2 linked regions of the Rhizobium sp. N324 genome follow. The protein of the gene in region 1 binds, or shares a complex with, the protein of each later gene. Links are inferred from orthologs where the notes say so. Each region holds a gene or a part of one and is shown in the gene's direction. Other genes may lie near its edges.

Evidence for each region.
Region 2: the proteins of trxA (region 1) and trxB are in contact, whole or in part, in a crystal structure (PDB 1F6M), measured with the Escherichia coli proteins. The link is inferred for Rhizobium sp. N324 from one-to-one orthologs.

The regions. Positions count from the first base shown.
Region 1 is NZ_CP013630.1:19,672-22,339, reverse strand. It holds trxA (thioredoxin), read left to right. Parts: upstream 1-1,008; coding sequence 1,009-1,329; downstream 1,330-2,668. Other genes in the region: AMK05_RS00120 (bifunctional folylpolyglutamate synthase/dihydrofolate synthase), read right to left, coding at 1,403-2,668; addA (double-strand break repair helicase AddA), read left to right, coding at 1-937. UniProt on the Escherichia coli protein: Participates in various redox reactions through the reversible oxidation of its active center dithiol to a disulfide and catalyzes dithiol-disulfide exchange reactions.
Region 2 is NZ_CP013630.1:3,265,696-3,279,318, forward strand. Bases 2,518-5,516 are described here. They hold trxB (thioredoxin-disulfide reductase), read left to right. Parts: upstream 2,518-3,529; coding sequence 3,530-4,504; downstream 4,505-5,516. Other genes in these bases: AMK05_RS15700 (sigma-54-dependent transcriptional regulator), read left to right, coding at 2,518-2,824; AMK05_RS15705 (Lrp/AsnC family transcriptional regulator), read right to left, coding at 2,831-3,298; AMK05_RS15715 (LysR family transcriptional regulator VtlR), read left to right, coding at 4,527-5,423; AMK05_RS34615 (hypothetical protein), read right to left, coding at 5,450-5,516. Also shown: AMK05_RS15695 (sensor histidine kinase), read left to right, coding at 1-1,470; more of AMK05_RS15700, read left to right, coding at 1,475-2,517; more of AMK05_RS34615, read right to left, coding at 5,517-5,878; AMK05_RS15720 (ArsR/SmtB family transcription factor), read left to right, coding at 5,976-6,269; AMK05_RS15725 (MFS transporter), read left to right, coding at 6,271-7,437; AMK05_RS15730 (alkene reductase), read left to right, coding at 7,463-8,587; AMK05_RS15735 (aminoglycoside phosphotransferase family protein), read left to right, coding at 8,662-9,462; AMK05_RS15740 (NAD-dependent epimerase/dehydratase family protein), read right to left, coding at 9,459-10,481; AMK05_RS15745 (LysR family transcriptional regulator), read left to right, coding at 10,576-11,475; AMK05_RS15750 (GrpB family protein), read left to right, coding at 11,589-12,101; AMK05_RS15755 (DUF2188 domain-containing protein), read right to left, coding at 12,104-12,385; AMK05_RS15760 (calcium:proton antiporter), read left to right, coding at 12,616-13,623.

The DNA.
Region 1 (2,668 bases):
GGAAGAAGAATACCGCCGATTGCTCTATGTCGCCATGACGCGTGCCGCCGACCGGCTGGTCGTCTGCGGCTATCGCGGCGTGCGTGTGAGCAACGACACCTGGCATATGATGATCTCGACGGCGCTGCGCGACGACCATCCGCATGTCGAGGCGACCACATTCTCCAGTCCCGATGGCGAATGGCCGGGGATCAAATGGCGTGTGCCGCGGGTGGAACGAAGCTTCGAGCGTATCGACCGCAGCCGGGAGCGCGACAGCGAGGAGAGGCTGCCGGACGGTCTGTTGCGGCCATTGCCGCCGCAGGCCGAGCTGCCCCGGCCGCTTAGCCCCTCCGGCGCCGGGACGATCATCGATGAAGACGAGGGCGGCTTGCTCGTCGTTTCGCCGCTGTTCGGCGAGAAGGAGCCCAGCGATCGGTCAATGGAGAAGGGCCGGCTGATCCATCGCATGCTGCAGGCGCTTCCGGAAATTCCGCCTGCGGAGCGGGCCGATGCCGCAGGCCGCTATGCCGAACGGGCGGCGCGGTTCTGGCCGGAAGCCGAACGCCGCAAGCTCGTCGATTCGGTTCTGAAACTATTGGACGAAGAGGGTCTGCAGGCCGTCCTCGGTTCGCAGGCCCAGCCCGAGGTCTCGATCATGGGAACGCTGACGCTTGAAGACAGACGTTATGCCGTCTCCGGCCGCATCGACCGGCTTGCCGTCCTTGCCGATCGGGTCGTCATCCTCGATTACAAGACCAATCGGGTGCCGCCGGCGACAGAGTCGGCCATCCCCTTCGCCCACCGGGCACAGCTGGCGATCTATCGCGAGATCCTGGCGCCGCTCTATCCCGACAAGCCGATCGAGTGCATGCTCGTCTATACCGAGAACGCCTCGCTTTACACGCTGAGCGAAAAGGTACTCGGTTTGGCGCTTGCAGCGGTCAAGACAAAGTGAAATACCGGACATTGAAAATTTGGCACCGCACCATCACATGTGGTTCAACACCCGAGGTAAAGGAGCAGCCCATGGCTACCGTGAAAGTCGATATCAACAACTTCCAGTCGGAAGTTCTGGAATCCGCAGAACCCGTCGTCGTCGATTTCTGGGCTGAATGGTGCGGCCCATGCAAGATGATTGCGCCGAGCCTTGAAGAAATCTCCGTCGAGATGGAAGGCAAGGTCAAGGTCGCCAAGCTGAATATCGATGAGAATCCGGAACTCGCCGCACAGTTCGGCGTCCGCTCCATTCCGACGCTGGCGATCTTCAAGGGCGGCGAAGTTGCCGACATCTCGGTCGGCGCCAAGCCGAAGACCGCGCTTTCGAACTGGATTTCGAACGCTGCCTGATCGATTGATATCGCATTGATGAAAAAGCCCGGTGATGCCGGGCTTTTTCATTTCATATTCTTCATTTCGCCCATCATTTCGGCGGCGTGCCGTTGTCCGACAGCACATCGCCGACGAGATAGAGAGAGCCGCCGACGAGGATGCGCGGCGGCAGACCCTCCGGATCGGTAACGGCCTTTATCGCTTCGAGCGCCTCACCGACTGTCGACATCGGTTCGGCAACCAAGCCGGCATCATAAGCGGCGTTCGACAAGATCACCGGGTCGATCATCGCCTCGCTGCCGCGGATCGGCACGCAGAAGACCTTCTCGACCAAGCCGGCGAAGGCTTTGAAATAGCCGACCGGGTCCTTGGTGTTGATCATGCCGATGATGAGGAAAAGCGGCCGCGACTGGCGCTCCTCGAAATTGGCCATGGCTTCGGCGATCACTTCGCCGGCACCGGGATTGTGCCCGCCATCGATCCAGATCTCGGCGCCGGCGGGCGCATGCGCCAGCAGCCGGCCCTCGCCCAGGCGCTGCAGCCGGCCCGGCCATTCCACCGAATTCATCGCCTTTTCCATCATCGTCTCGGTGACGGTGAAACCCGCCGCCTTGACGGCGCGGATGGCGGCGGCGGCATTGGCATATTGATGGCGGCCTGGAAGGCGCGGCAACGGCAGGTCGGCAAGACCGAATTCGTCCTGATAGACGAGCCGGCCATATTCCTCATGCGCCATGAAATCCTGCCCGAAGACGGCGCTCGGGCAATGCAGCCGTTCGGCCGTCGACATCAGCACGTCGAGTGCCGCGTCATATTCCTGGTGGCCGATGACGACAGGAAGCCCCGGCTTCATGATGCCGGCCTTTTCGGCGGCGATCAGTTCGACCCTGTCGCCGAGATAGGGCTGATGATCCAGCGAAATGGGCATGATCACCGAGACGGCCGGATCGGAAATGACATTGGTGGCGTCGAAGCGGCCGCCGAGGCCGACTTCGATGATCGCGGCATCGGCCGGCTGTTCGGAAAACAGGATGAAGGTGACCGCCGTCAGGATTTCGAAGACGGTGATGTGCTGTCCGCCATTGGCATCGGCCACACGCCGCAGGGCCTCGGCAAAGACGGCGTCATCGACAAGCTGCCCGCGCCCGCCCGCCACACCGATGCGATAACGCTCGTGCCAATTGACGAGATGTGGCGAGGTGTGAACGTGAGCGCTGTAGCCGCCGGCTTCGAGCAGAGCGCGGCAGAAGGCGGTGACCGACCCCTTGCCGTTTGTGCCGGCGACATGGATCACCGGCGGCAGTTTCCGGTGCGGATTGCCGAGCACATCGAGAAGACGGATGATGCGGTCGAGAGA
Region 2 (13,623 bases), 3.2 Mb from region 1 along the record:
GCCAGCAACTGGCGCGAACCGACGAGCTTCGTCGGCAACGACTATCGTTTCCGGGAATATTTCCAGGGCGCGGTCGCTGCAGGACAAGCCGAGCGCTTCGCGCTCGGCACCGTCAGCAAGAAACCCGGGCTCTATATCTCCGAGCGGATCACCGGCAGCAATGGGCTGCTCGGCGTCGTCGTGGTCAAGGTGGAGTTCGACGACGTCGAGGCCGACTGGAATGCGAGCGACGCACCGTCCTACGTCACTGACGACCGCGGCATCGTCCTCATCACCAGCATTCCCTCCTGGCGGTTCATGACCATCGGCCGGATCGCCGAAGACCGGCTGACGGCGATCCGCGAGAGCCTGCAATTCGGCGATGCGCCGCTTCAGCCGCTGCCGCTCGATACCGTCCGCAGCCTTGGCGACAGGCTCGACGTCGTAGAGATCGTCATGCCGGGCGGCGCCGGAAAAACCAGATTTCTCGATGTCGGGATGCCGGTTCCAGCCACCGCCTGGCGTTTGCAGCACCTCGTGACGCTCGGACCATCCGTGGACGCTGGCGTTCGCGAAGCCCGCATGCTGGCATTGCTCACGCTCTTGCCGCTGCTGGCGGGCGCGGCCTTCCTGCTGCGCCGCCGCCAGACGGTCACCCTGAAGATTTTCAGGGAACAGCAGGCGCGGGAGGAGCTGGAACGGCGCGTTGCCGAACGGACGCTCGATCTCAGCCAGGCGCGCGACCGGCTGCAGGCCGAGATCATCGGCCACCGGAATACGGAGCAGAAGCTGCAGGCGGTGCAGCAGGATCTGGTGCAGGCCAACCGGCTGGCGATCCTCGGTCAGGTTGCCGCCGGCGTCGCCCATGAGATCAACCAGCCGGTGGCGACCATCCGTGCCTATGCCGACAATGCCCGCACCTTTCTCGACCGCGGTCAGACCGCTCCTGCCGGAGAAAATCTCGAAAACATCGCGGCGCTGACGGAGCGCATCGGTTCGATCACCGACGAGCTGAAGACCTTCGCCCGCAAGGGCCGCGGCGGCGCCGAACCGACCGGCTTGAAGGACGTGATCGAGGGCGCCGTGATGCTGTTGCGCAGCCGCTTTGCCGGCCGCATGGACACGCTCGACATCGACCTGCCGCCGGCCGACCTGCAGGTCATGGGCAACAGGATCCGCCTCGAACAGGTGCTGATCAACTTGCTTCAGAACGCGCTTGAAGCCGTGGCGCCGAAGGCCGACGAGGCGCGCGTCGAGGTCAGGACGTCAAGCGAAGGGGACATGGTGGCGCTGACGGTCGCCGACAACGGCCCCGGCATTTCGCCGGAGATCCGCAAGGGCCTGTTCACGCCGTTCAACACCTCTAAGGAAAGCGGCCTCGGCCTCGGGCTGGTCATCTCCAAGGATATCGTCGGCGATTACGGCGGCCGGATGGAGGTCGACAGCGACGGCAGCGGAACCCGGTTCGTCGTGCATTTGAGGAAGGCTTGAGATCATGACCACAGTGATGCCGGTTGCGCTGATCGACGACGATAAGGATTTGCGCCGCGCCACCGCCCAGACGCTCGAGCTCGCCGGATTTTCCGTTTCCGCCTATGATGGTGCGAAGGCCGCTCTGGCCGACCTGCCCGCCGACTTTGCCGGCCCCGTCGTGACCGATATCCGCATGCCGGAGATCGACGGATTGCAGCTGTTTGCCACGCTGAAGAGCATGGACGCCGACCTGCCGGTGATCCTGATGACCGGCCATGGCGATATTCCGATGGCCGTGCAGGCGATCCAGAACGGCGCCTATGATTTCATCGCCAAACCGTTTGCGGCCGACCGGCTGGTTCAAAGCGTGCGTCGCGCCGGCGAGAAGCGGCGGCTTATCCTGGAAAACCGCATGCTGCGCAAAGCGGCCGAGGATGCGCAGGAGAATTCGCCACTGATCGGCCAGACGCCGGTCATGGAAAATTTGCGGAAGATTCTGCGCCACATCGCCGATACCGATGTCGACGTGCTCGTGGCCGGCGAAACCGGCAGCGGCAAGGAAGTCGTGGCCCAGATCCTGCATCAGTGGAGCCACCGCCGGAAGGGCAATTTCGTGGCGCTGAACTGCGGGGCGCTACCCGAAACCGTCATCGAAAGCGAGCTGTTCGGCCACGAGGCCGGCGCCTTTACCGGCGCCCAAAAACGCCGCACCGGCCGCATTGAACATGCAAGCGGTGGCACGCTTTTCCTTGACGAGATCGAGAGCATGCCGGTCGCCACCCAGGTCAAGATGCTGCGGGTGCTGGAAATGCGCGAAATCACCCCGCTCGGCACCAATGAGGTGCGCCCGGTCGATCTCCGCGTCGTCGCGGCCGCCAAGATCGACCTCGGCGATCCCGAGCTGCGCGGCGATTTTCGCGAGGATCTCTATTACCGGCTGAATGTAGTGACGATCTCCATTCCGCCGCTGAGGGAGCGCCGCGACGATATTCCGCTGCTGTTTTCCCACTTCGCCGCCCGCGCCGCCGAGCGCTTCCGCAGAGAGGTGCCGGAGCTGTCGCCCGGGATGCGCCGCCACTTTGCCTCGCACGCATGGCCGGGCAATGTCCGCGAGCTCTCGCACTATGCCGAGCGTGTGGTGCTGGGCGTCGAAGGCGGCGCAGCCGCACCCGTCCCTGCCCAGCCGACCGGCGGCGGCACCCTGCCCGAACGGCTGGAACGCTACGAGGCGGAGATCATCCGCGAGGCGCTCACAGCCAATGACGGCGACGTGCGCAGCACCATTGAGGCGCTCGGCATTCCGAGAAAGACGTTTTACGACAAGCTCCAGCGCCACGGCATCAACCGCGGCGGCTATACCGCACGCAAATAGACGGTTTCAGACTTCCACCAGTCCCAGCTTCTTCACCTGCCGGATCGTCAGCATGGTGCGCACGGTATCGACATGTTCGTTGGCGGTCAGCACCTCGATGACGAAATCCTGGAAGTGGGTGAGATTTTCAGCCACGCAATGCAGCAGGAAATCGCTGTCGCCGGAGACCATCCAGGCCTGCCGCACCAGCGGCCATTCGGTGGTGGCGGCGGCAAAGGCCTTGAGATTGCCTTCCGACTGATGCTTGAGGCCGACCATGCAGAAAGCGACGAGATCGAAGCCCAGCCTCGGGCTGTTCAGCATCGCATGGTAGCCCTCGATGATGCCGGCTTCCTCGAGCTTGCGCACCCGGCGCAGGCAGGGCGGCGCCGAAATGCCGACGCGATCGGCAAGCTCCACATTGGTCATGCGGCCATCGGCCTGCAATTCCCGGAGGATCTTTATATCGATGACGTCGAGTTCGGCGCGACCCACATCATTGCCTTTCTTTAATTCTCCGCGGGGAGCTTCTATATAAAGCGGCGGAATACGCAAGAATGTTTCACGCCGATGACGGATTCTTGCACATCCGGGTGATTTGCCTTGTTGGTAACGCAAGGCTGCCCTTGAATAAAAGCATTGGACGTTCATAAATGGCGCAGGGACCGCGAAACGGCCGCAATCGCCACTTAGCCGCCGCCCTCCCGCCAGTCGAAAGGAAATGACATGCCCGCCCGCCACACGAAGGTGCTCATCATCGGTTCCGGACCCGCAGGCTATACCGCCGCGGTCTATGCCGCGCGCGCCATGCTGAAGCCGGTTCTGATCGCCGGCCTCGAACAGGGCGGCCAGCTGATGATCACCACCGATGTCGAGAACTATCCGGGCTTTGCCGATCCGATCCAGGGCCCCTGGCTGATGGAACAGATGCTGCAGCAGGCAAAACATGTCGGCGCCGAGATCGTCAACGACCTGGTGACCGAAGTCGACATGAACCAGCGTCCCTTCGTCGCCCGCACCGACAGCGGCCAGGTCTGGACCGCTGACACGCTGATCATCGCCACCGGCGCCAAGGCCAAATGGCTCGGCATCGAGAGCGAGCAGCATTTCCAGGGCTTCGGCGTTTCGGCCTGCGCCACCTGCGACGGCTTCTTCTATCGCAACAAGGATGTGATCGTGGTCGGCGGCGGCAACAGCGCCGTCGAGGAGGCGCTCTACCTCTCCAACATCGCCAAGTCGGTGACATTGGTCCACCGCCGCGACTTCTTCCGGGCCGAGAAGATCCTGCAGGAACGCTTGTTCTCCAAGGAGAACGTCAAGGTACTGTGGAACACCGAAGTGGCCGAAATCACCGGCACGCCGGCCAAGCCCCCGATGCCGCAATCCGTCACCGGCGCGCGGCTGCGCGACACCAGGACCGGTGTGATCACCGAGATGCCGATCGACGGCGTCTTCGTCGCCATCGGCCATGCGCCGGCAACCGAACTTTTCAAGGACAAGCTGAAGCTGAAGGACAACGGCTATCTCTGGACCGCGCCGGATTCGACCGCGACCAGCCTCGAAGGGGTCTATGCCGCCGGCGACGTGACCGACGATACGTTCCGCCAGGCGATCACCGCCGCCGGCCTGGGATGCATGGCGGCACTGGAAGCCGAGCGCTATCTGACGAGCCACGTGCCCGTCGCCGTGGCAGCGGAGTAGGATCGGCATGAGGGGTGGGGGAATGCCATTGGATTGGGACAAGCTGCGTATTTTTCACGCAGCTGCCGAGGCGGGTTCGTTCACGCATGCGGCGGATAAGCTGCATCTGTCCCAATCCGCCATCAGCCGCCAGGTCAGCGCGCTGGAGCAGGATGTCGGCACCAAGCTGTTTCACCGCCATGCGCGCGGCCTGATCCTGACGGAACAGGGCGAGCTGCTCTACCGCACCGCCCACGACGTGCTGCTGAAGCTCGAAACCGTGAAGATGCAGCTCACCGAGACCAACGAGACACCGTCCGGCAAGCTGCGCGTGACGACGACGGTCGGTCTCGGCCAGGGCTGGCTCACCGACAAGATCCAGGAATTCCTGCAGCTTTATCCCGATGTGCAGATCCAGCTGATCCTCGACAACGAGGAAGTGGATGTGAACATGCGCCATGCCGACTGCGCCATCCGCCTGCGCCAGCCGCAGCAATCCGACCTCATCCAGCGCAAGCTCTTCACCGTGCACATGCACGTCTATGCTGCGCCCTCCTACATCAACCGCCACGGTGAGCCGCAGAAGATCGAGGATCTCGACAATCACCGCATCATCACCTTCGGCGAGCCGGCGCCGAGCTATTTGCTCGACGTCAACTGGCTCGAGGTGGCAGGCCGCTCGTCGGATAACAAGCGCATCCCGCATCTGCAGATCAACAGCCAGACCTCGATCAAGCGCGCCGCCCTGCTCGGCATTGGCGTCGCCTGCCTGCCGGATTACATCGTCGGCCGCGATCCCGGCCTGATCCAGCTGGCGATCAATGCCGACGTCCCCTCCTTCGACACCTATTTCTGCTATCCCGATGAGATCAAGAACGCCGCCAAGCTGAAGGCTTTCCGTGATTTCATCGTCAGCAAGGCCAGAAACTGGAATTTTTGAGCCAGATTTATGGAATGATTTCCATACTATGCGGACAGCGCATAACTGGCATGCACAAATAAGGGTTGCCGTTTGCCCATTAAACCACCATATCGCACATAGCTGATGCACATGGTGGCTTTTCCTCCCAGTTCCACCGCATTAGCTGTTCCCCTCTGGAGGTTTTTGACCTTCACACTTATAAGGGCCCTGGTTTTCCAGTGGCCCTCTTTTTTTGCCTTGGCTCTCCGGGAAATGCCGCACCGCAAAAAAATTGTGCGGCGCATAGCAGGCATGCACAAAAAAGCATTGAAACCTGCCCAAGGAAGCACCATATCTCTCTCAGCTGATGCATCTTGTGGTTTCTCTCCCAGTACCACCGCATTAGCTGTTCCCCTCTGGAGGTTTTTGACCTTCACAATTACAAGGGCCCTGGTTTTCCGGTGGCCCTCTTTTTTTGCCCAAATTTTGCTCACCTGACAAAACTCGCCGCCTCACGCCTCCGTGATTTGCATATCGGCGCCTGACGATCAATATATCGATAAATAACGATTTATAATTCGGCGAACAACGATGGACAAAGACGAGATTATCAAGGCGCTCGCCCATCCCACCCGGATGGACATTCTGACCTGGCTGAAAAATCCCGAGCAGCATTTCCCCTCGCAGGAGCATCCCTTCGAAATGGGCGTCTGCGCCAGCCAGTTCGAGCGTTGCGGCCTGTCGCAGTCGACGGTCTCGGCCCATTTGGGAACGCTGCATCGCGCCGGCCTCGTCACCACCAAACGCGTCGGACAGTGGATCTTCTACAAGCGCAACGAAGAAACGATCGCTGCCTTCCTGAAGCAACTGACGCAGGATCTTTGAAATGCCCCTCGCCCTTCTCGTCCTCGCCTTGAGCTCGTTTGCGATAGGCACCACGGAATTCGTCATCATGGGTCTGCTGCCCGAGGTCGCCGCCGATCTCTCGGTGACGATCCCGCAGGCCGGGTGGCTGGTCACCGGTTATGCGCTGGCGGTCGCGATCGGCGCCCCGGTGATGGCTATTTCCACCGCGAAGCTGAAGCGCCGCACCGCCCTGATCGCGCTGATGGCCTTCTTCATCGCCGGCAACCTGCTTTGCGCTCTGGCAAGCGGCTACTGGGTGCTGATGATCGCCCGTATCGTTACCGCGCTTTGCCACGGCGCCTTCTTCGGCATCGGTTCGGTCGTCGCCGCCGGCCTGGTCGCCGAAGACCGCAAGGCCCGCGCCGTCGCCCTGATGTTTACCGGCCTGACGCTTGCCAATGTTCTCGGCGTGCCGCTCGGCACCGCGATCGGCCAGGCCTATGGCTGGCGCGCCACCTTCGGGATCGTCACCGTCATCGGCGTCGTCACTATCGCAGGCCTGATCGCCATCCTGCCCAGGGATAAGCAGCAGGAAAACGGCAGTATTCTGCGCGAAATCGCAGCGCTCAAAAATGGCGGTCTGTGGCTGGCGCTTTCCACCACCGTCTTCTTCGCCGCCTCGATGTTCGCGCTCTTCACCTATATCGCGCCGCTGCTGCGCGACGTCACCGGCGTTTCGCCGGAAGGCGTCACCTGGACGCTATTCCTGATCGGCCTCGGGCTGACCATCGGCAATCTCCTCGGCGGCAAACTGGCCGACTGGCGGCTTGGCGCGACGCTTGCCGGCGTCTTCGCCGCGATCGCCCTCACCTCGATTGCCTTCAGTTACACCAGCCACTTCTTCATCCCGGCTGAAATCACGCTCTTTCTCTGGGCACTGGCAAGTTTTGCCGCCGTGCCGGCGCTGCAGGTCGGCGTCGTCGGCTTCGGCAAGGACGCTCCGAACCTGGTTTCAACCATCAATATCGGCGCCTTCAACACCGGCAATGCGCTCGGCGCCTGGGTCGGCGGCCTCGTCATCGATGCCGGCTTCGATCTTACCCGCGTTCCGCTCGCCGCAGCCTTGATGGCCCTGATCGGCCTCGGCGCGACTGGACTCACCTATCTCTCTGCCCGGGGCCGGGCCGCACTTGCCCCCGCCGAGTGATCCCCCCGCAAAAGAAAGGACCATCATGGCCAAGCTTTTCGAACCCACAAAGGTCGGCGACATCACTGTCAAAAACCGCATCGTCATGGCGCCGCTCACCCGCAACCGCTCGCCGGGCGCCATCCCCAATGACCTCAATGTCGAATATTACCGCCAGCGCGCCACGGCTGGCCTGATCATCACCGAAGCGACCGCGATCACCCATCAGGGCCAAGGCTATGCCGACGTGCCCGGCCTTTATAGCAAAGAGGCTCTCGACGGCTGGAAGCGCGTGACCGACGCCGTTCACGCTGGCGGCGGCAAGATCGTCGTCCAGATGTGGCATGTCGGCCGCATCTCGCACACGACGCTGCAGCCGAACGGCAACAAGCCGGTCTCCTCCACCGACCGCGTCGCCAAGGCCAAGACCTATCTGGTCGATGGCGACGGCAGCGGCAGCTTTGCCGACACCTCCGAACCGCGCGCGCTCGAAACCGCCGAAATCCCCGGCATCGTCGAGGATTACCGCAAGGCCGCTCGTGCGGCGATCGACGCCGGCTTCGATGGCGTTGAGATCCATGGCGCCAACGGCTACCTACTCGACCAGTTCATCCGCGACGGCGTCAACGATCGCACCGACCAATATGGCGGCTCGATCGAAAACCGCACGCGGCTGGCCTTCGAGGTCGTCGATGCCGTGGTGAAGGAAATCGGCGCAGGCCGCACCGCGATCCGCATCTCGCCGGTAACGCCGTCGGGTGAAAGCTACGATTCCAATCCGCAAGCGACCTTCACCCACGTCGTCGAAGGCCTGGCAATATACGCTCTCGCCTATATCCATGTCATCGAAGGCCAGACCGGCGGCGACCGCGACTATCGCCAGGGCGACAATCCTTCCTTCGATTATAAGGCGCTGCGCCAGGCTTATGAAAAGGCCGGCGGCAAGGCCGACTGGATGGTCAATAACGGTTATGACCGCGATCTGGCGATCGACGCCGTCGAAAGCGGCCGCGCCGACCTCGTCGCCTTCGGCAAACCTTTCATCGCCAATCCCGATCTCGTCGGACGGCTGGCGAACAACCTGCCGCTCAACACGCCCGACCAGGCGACCTTCTATGGCGGCACCGCCAGGGGTTATGTCGATTACCCCGCCCTCGAAAAGGTCGCCTGAACCGATCCACGCCAACGTGAATCCCGCCGAAAGGCGGGATTTCCATTTTTGATATGTCTCTGTAGGGTGCCATCATGTTCGCTCCCCATCTTAATCGCTGGTCGCTGATAGCAGACGGCGAGCCTATCATCACCCATTCAAGCCGCCTGCTGCCCGTGCTCTGGCAGGAGAGGCCCGCCATGCTGAAAGTGGCGACCGATATCGACGAACGATACGGGGCGCTGCTGATGCAGTGGTGGGACGGCGACGGCGCGGCCCATGTCTATGCTCATGAAGACGACGCGGTGCTCCTGGAACGGGCGACGGGAAAACGCTCGCTGCTTGCCATGGCGATGAACGGCGAGGACGATGAGGCGAGCCGCATCCTCTGCCGGACGGCGGCACGGCTGCATGCGCCGCGCGAAAAACCGCTGCCCGATCCCGTGCCCCTCACCCGCTGGTTCCGCGATCTGGAGCCGGCAGCCCAAAACCATGGCGGCACGCTGGCCGATTGCTCGGCGATTGCCGACGCCCTGCTCGCCGATCCGCGCGACCTCACCGTCCTGCATGGCGATATTCATCACGAGAACATTCTAGATTTCGAGGCGCGCGGCTGGCTGGCGATCGATCCGAAGCGGCTCCATGGCGAACGCGGCTTCGATTTCGCCAATATCTTCGCCAATGAAGAACTGCCTGTCATCACCGATCCGGCCCGTTTCCGCCGCCAGCTCGCTGTCGTTTCGGCAGAGGCTCGGCTGGAGCCGAAGCGGCTGCTGCAATGGATCGCCGCCTATTCCGGCCTATCCGCCGCCTGGTTCCTCGGCGACCCCAACATCGAGCAGGCAGAAAAGGCCCTGACGGTCGCCCGGATCGCGTTGGCAGAACTCGAGACTTAACCCGCATTCTCAGGCGAAGGCATAATCAGGGCCGTCGCCGTGTCATGATGCGGTTCCGGCAGGCAGCCGAGAGCCACAAGCGAAGCTCTGACGGCCTCGTCGATCGGCGTTTGCGGCTCCTGGCCAAGTTCGGCTATCAACCTGGTGTTCCGCATCCTGAGCGGCACCTTCCAGAGATAGCGCATCTCCTTGATCTCGCGCATGATCGGAACGAACGGCGCGGCGAGCGGTACGATCCACCAGGGAAAACGGCCGATCCTCGCCTTACCGCCGGCAACACGCCTGATCGCTTCGGCCATCTGCATACCGTCGGCATCCCAGAACCCCTCCATATGGTAGAGGGCAAAGAGCGGCAGCCGATCGGCCCGCTCAATGAGCTGGGCCATGGTTTCCGCCATATCGGGCAGATAGGCCCACTGGTGGCCGATGCCGCGCTGCCCCGGATTCTTGATCGTGCCGACCGGCTTGCCGGGCGTGACGAAACCCGATGAAAACCAACTGTTTCCAGTCGTGCCCGGGCCGAAGAAATCTCCGGCCCGGACGATGATCGCGCCAACACCGGCTTGCGATGCCGCTTCCAGCCGCTTCTCCATCTCGACGCGAATTGCCCCTTTCTTCGTCAGCGGATGCTGCGGGCTTTCCTCCGCCGGCGCCGGCAGGGCATCGGGACCGAAATTGTAGACGTTTCCAGGCAGTACGATGCGTGCGCCGACGGCGCGGGCAGCGGCGATGGTATTGTCCAACATCGGCAGCACCAGCGTTTCCCAATTGCGGTAGCCGGGCGGATTGACGGCATGCACGATCAGACTGACGCCATCGGCCGCCCTCAACACGTCACCGGCATTCATCGCATCGCCCTGCACCCATTCGAAAGCCGGCTCGCGCCTCGACGCCTTGGCGGCTTCACGGTTGAGCGCCCGGATGCGCCAGCCGCGCGCAAGCAGCTTGCGGGCAACCGCGCCGCCAATACCGCCGGTAGCGCCGAGAACAAGCACCGTCGTCTTCATTTCGCTGCTCATGACAACCATCTCCTTCGACTGAATAGAAGGACAATGCCACCGGGCCGGAATAAACAAAATTGACGAAATACATTCAGCTGCTATACAAAAATATATGAGAACCGAACCGAGTTGGGATTTCTACCGCAGTTTCCTGACCGTGCTCCAGCAAGGATCGCTTTCGGCCGCCGCCCGCGAGTTGGGGCTGACGCAGCCGACCATAGGCCGTCATGTCGACGCACTGGAAACGGCAATCGGCGCCGAGCTCTTCACCCGATCCCCGAACGGGCTGCTGCCGACCGACGCCGCCTTGGCACTGAAGCCCTATGCCGAGACGCTGGCGGCGACCGCCGCCGCCCTTTTGCGCACCGCATCCGGTGAGCGCGAGCGCGTCGCCGGAACCGTCAGGGTCAGCGCCAGCGAGGTGATCGCCGTCGAAGTGCTGCCGGGGATTCTCGGACCGCTGCAGGAGACCTATCCCGAACTCCAGATCGAGCTCTCGTCTTCCGATGCGATCGAGGATTTGGTGAACCGCGAGGCCGATATCGCCGTGCGCATGGCCGAGCCGCAGCAAGGCGCGCTCGTCGTACGCCGCATCGGCGATATCCCGCTCGGTTTCCACGCCCATCGCCGCTACCTCGAACGATACGGCATTCCGCAAAGCCTGGCTGATCTCGCAAACCACCGGCTCATCGGCTTCGACCGGCAGACGGCCTATGTCCGCATGGTAACAAAACGCTATGAAGTGCCGGGCGTCGACTTCTCCTACAGGACCGACAGCAATCTCGCCCAGCTTTCGGCGATCCGCGCCGGCGTCGGCATCGGTCTCTGCCAGATCGGGCTCGCACGTGATAATCCCGATCTGGTTCACCTCCTGCCGGATGCGTTCAAGATCCCGCTCGGCACGTGGGTTGCGATGCATGAGAGCCTGAAGACCTCGCCGCGCTGCCGCGCCACCTTCGACGCACTGGTCAAGGGGCTTCAGGACTATCACCGATATTCGATCGGCACTTAACCTCTCGAAATCCAGATTCGATTTTCGCAGAGAATCATGCGCAACCTTCAACCGAAAAGAGCATTCAAACTGCGTCCTATCTGATGGGCCGCGCTTTTAGCGGATGAAGACAAATGACCCACGACCCGGTTGAACTCGTGCCCTACGATCCGCAGTGGCCGCAGGCCTTCCGGCGCATCCGCGACAGGTTGCTCGTCTTGCTGCCGCAGGCGCTCTCCATCGATCACCTCGGCAGCACGTCCATATCAGGCATGACCGCCAAGCCGCTCATCGACATCGACGTCGTTCTTCCCGGCCTCGGGCATATCGAGGATGCCACGCGCGTACTTCTGACCGAAGACTACGAACCGCGCGGCAATCGTTATGACGACGAGGTCTGGGCGTTTTTATCGAGAGGGTCGGTGCCGCGGCAGCGGGTCTATCTCTGCCCGGCCGGCAATGGCACGCATCGAAACAGGCTGGCTTTCCGGGATTATCTCATCGCGCATCCAGACGCAGCGGCCGAATATGCCGCGCTCAAACGCAGGCTGGCAGCCGAATTCAGGATGGATGGCAACCGCTATACCGCCGAGAAGCGCGGTTTCGTCGACGCGATTGTCGCGCGGGCTTTGGCAAACGATGGTTGACTTCAAATGCCTTGCGAGGCTCCAGCCGCACGGTCCTTCCACTGACCATCCACCACCTCGGTTTCCGGCCGGTCGCCGCCTTCGGCATATTCTTCATGCCACTTGCCGTTTTCATCCTGCCAACTGATCTCGGCGGAATCGCCGCCGACCTGCTGTTCGGCCGCAACGATGCGCGCAGCTTCGAGCGCCTCGGCATGGGTCGGGAATGCTTCGGAGTAGACGCCTCCAAGCCTGTAGGCCCAACCGCCGTCATGCGGCACGACTTCGTAGACCACCTTGATCATGCATCCGTCTCCTCATCTTCTTTTGCGCATTCGCACGCTTCCGGACAGGATCCGGATCATCGCGGCCGCTTGACGAGAATTCGAGGACGCCGCGATCTGCTTTCCGGCCCCGATGGCGTTCAGTATTCCATTAAACGTCAAAGACTGCAAATGGCACTGGATAGCAACCTGCTTGATATGCGAAATCAGTGACTTAGATAAAACGCATGAATCAGGACGGGAGCTAGGACGTGGGGATTGCGTCACGCTTGAAAGAAGAGAAGTTTCTGGTCGCCGCGCTTGCCGTTGCGGCGGTCGCCTATGTCTTGGAACATGCCGTGATCGAGATGGGACGTGGTGTCGCGCTCATCGCCGCCGCCGCCTTGGTCGGCACCATCGTTCTCGCCTCGATCCGTGTCGCCCATCATGCCGAACTGCTCGCCGTCAAGGTCGGCGATCCCTATGGCACGATGATCCTGACGCTGTCGGCCGTCGCCGTCGAGGTCATCATCCTCGCCATCATGATGAGCGGAGAGAGTTCGCCGACACTGGTGCGCGACACGATCTATTCCGCCCTGATGCTCGATATCAACGGCATTCTGGGTCTCGCCGCCCTGCTCGGCGGCCTCAAGCACGGCGAACAGCCTTACAACGACAATTCGGGCAAGACCTACGGCGTGATGATCCTGACCGCCATGGGCATCTCGATGATCGTTCCGGAATTCGTGCCCAGCGATAAATGGCACTATTATTCCGCCTTCACCATTGTCGCAATGATTGCGCTCTACGGCCTCTTCCTGCGCATGCAGGTCGGCCAGCACAGCTATTTCTTCAGCTACAGCTACCCGCGCTCCGAACGGATGAAGGAGAGTCCGGACGAACATGGCTCCAACGAGCCGGCCGCAATCTCGATCGCCACCATTCTCGTCGGCGTCGTCATCATCGGCCTGCTGGCCGAGTTCATGGCCGCCTTCATGACCGAGGGCCTGCGCGACAGCGGCGCGCCGATCGCCGTGACCGCCGTCATCGTCGCGGCGATTTCAGCCGCTCCCGAGATCCTGACCGCCTTGAGGGCAGCGCTCAGAAACCACATGCAGGCGACCGTCAACATCGCTATGGGCGCCTCGCTCTCCACCGTGATCCTGACGGTGCCGGTGATGGAGGCGATCGCGCTCTATACCGGCCAGCCCTTCATCATGGCGATGACCCCGGTGCAGACGGTGATGGTGACGATCACGCTGATTGCCGCGGCGATCAAC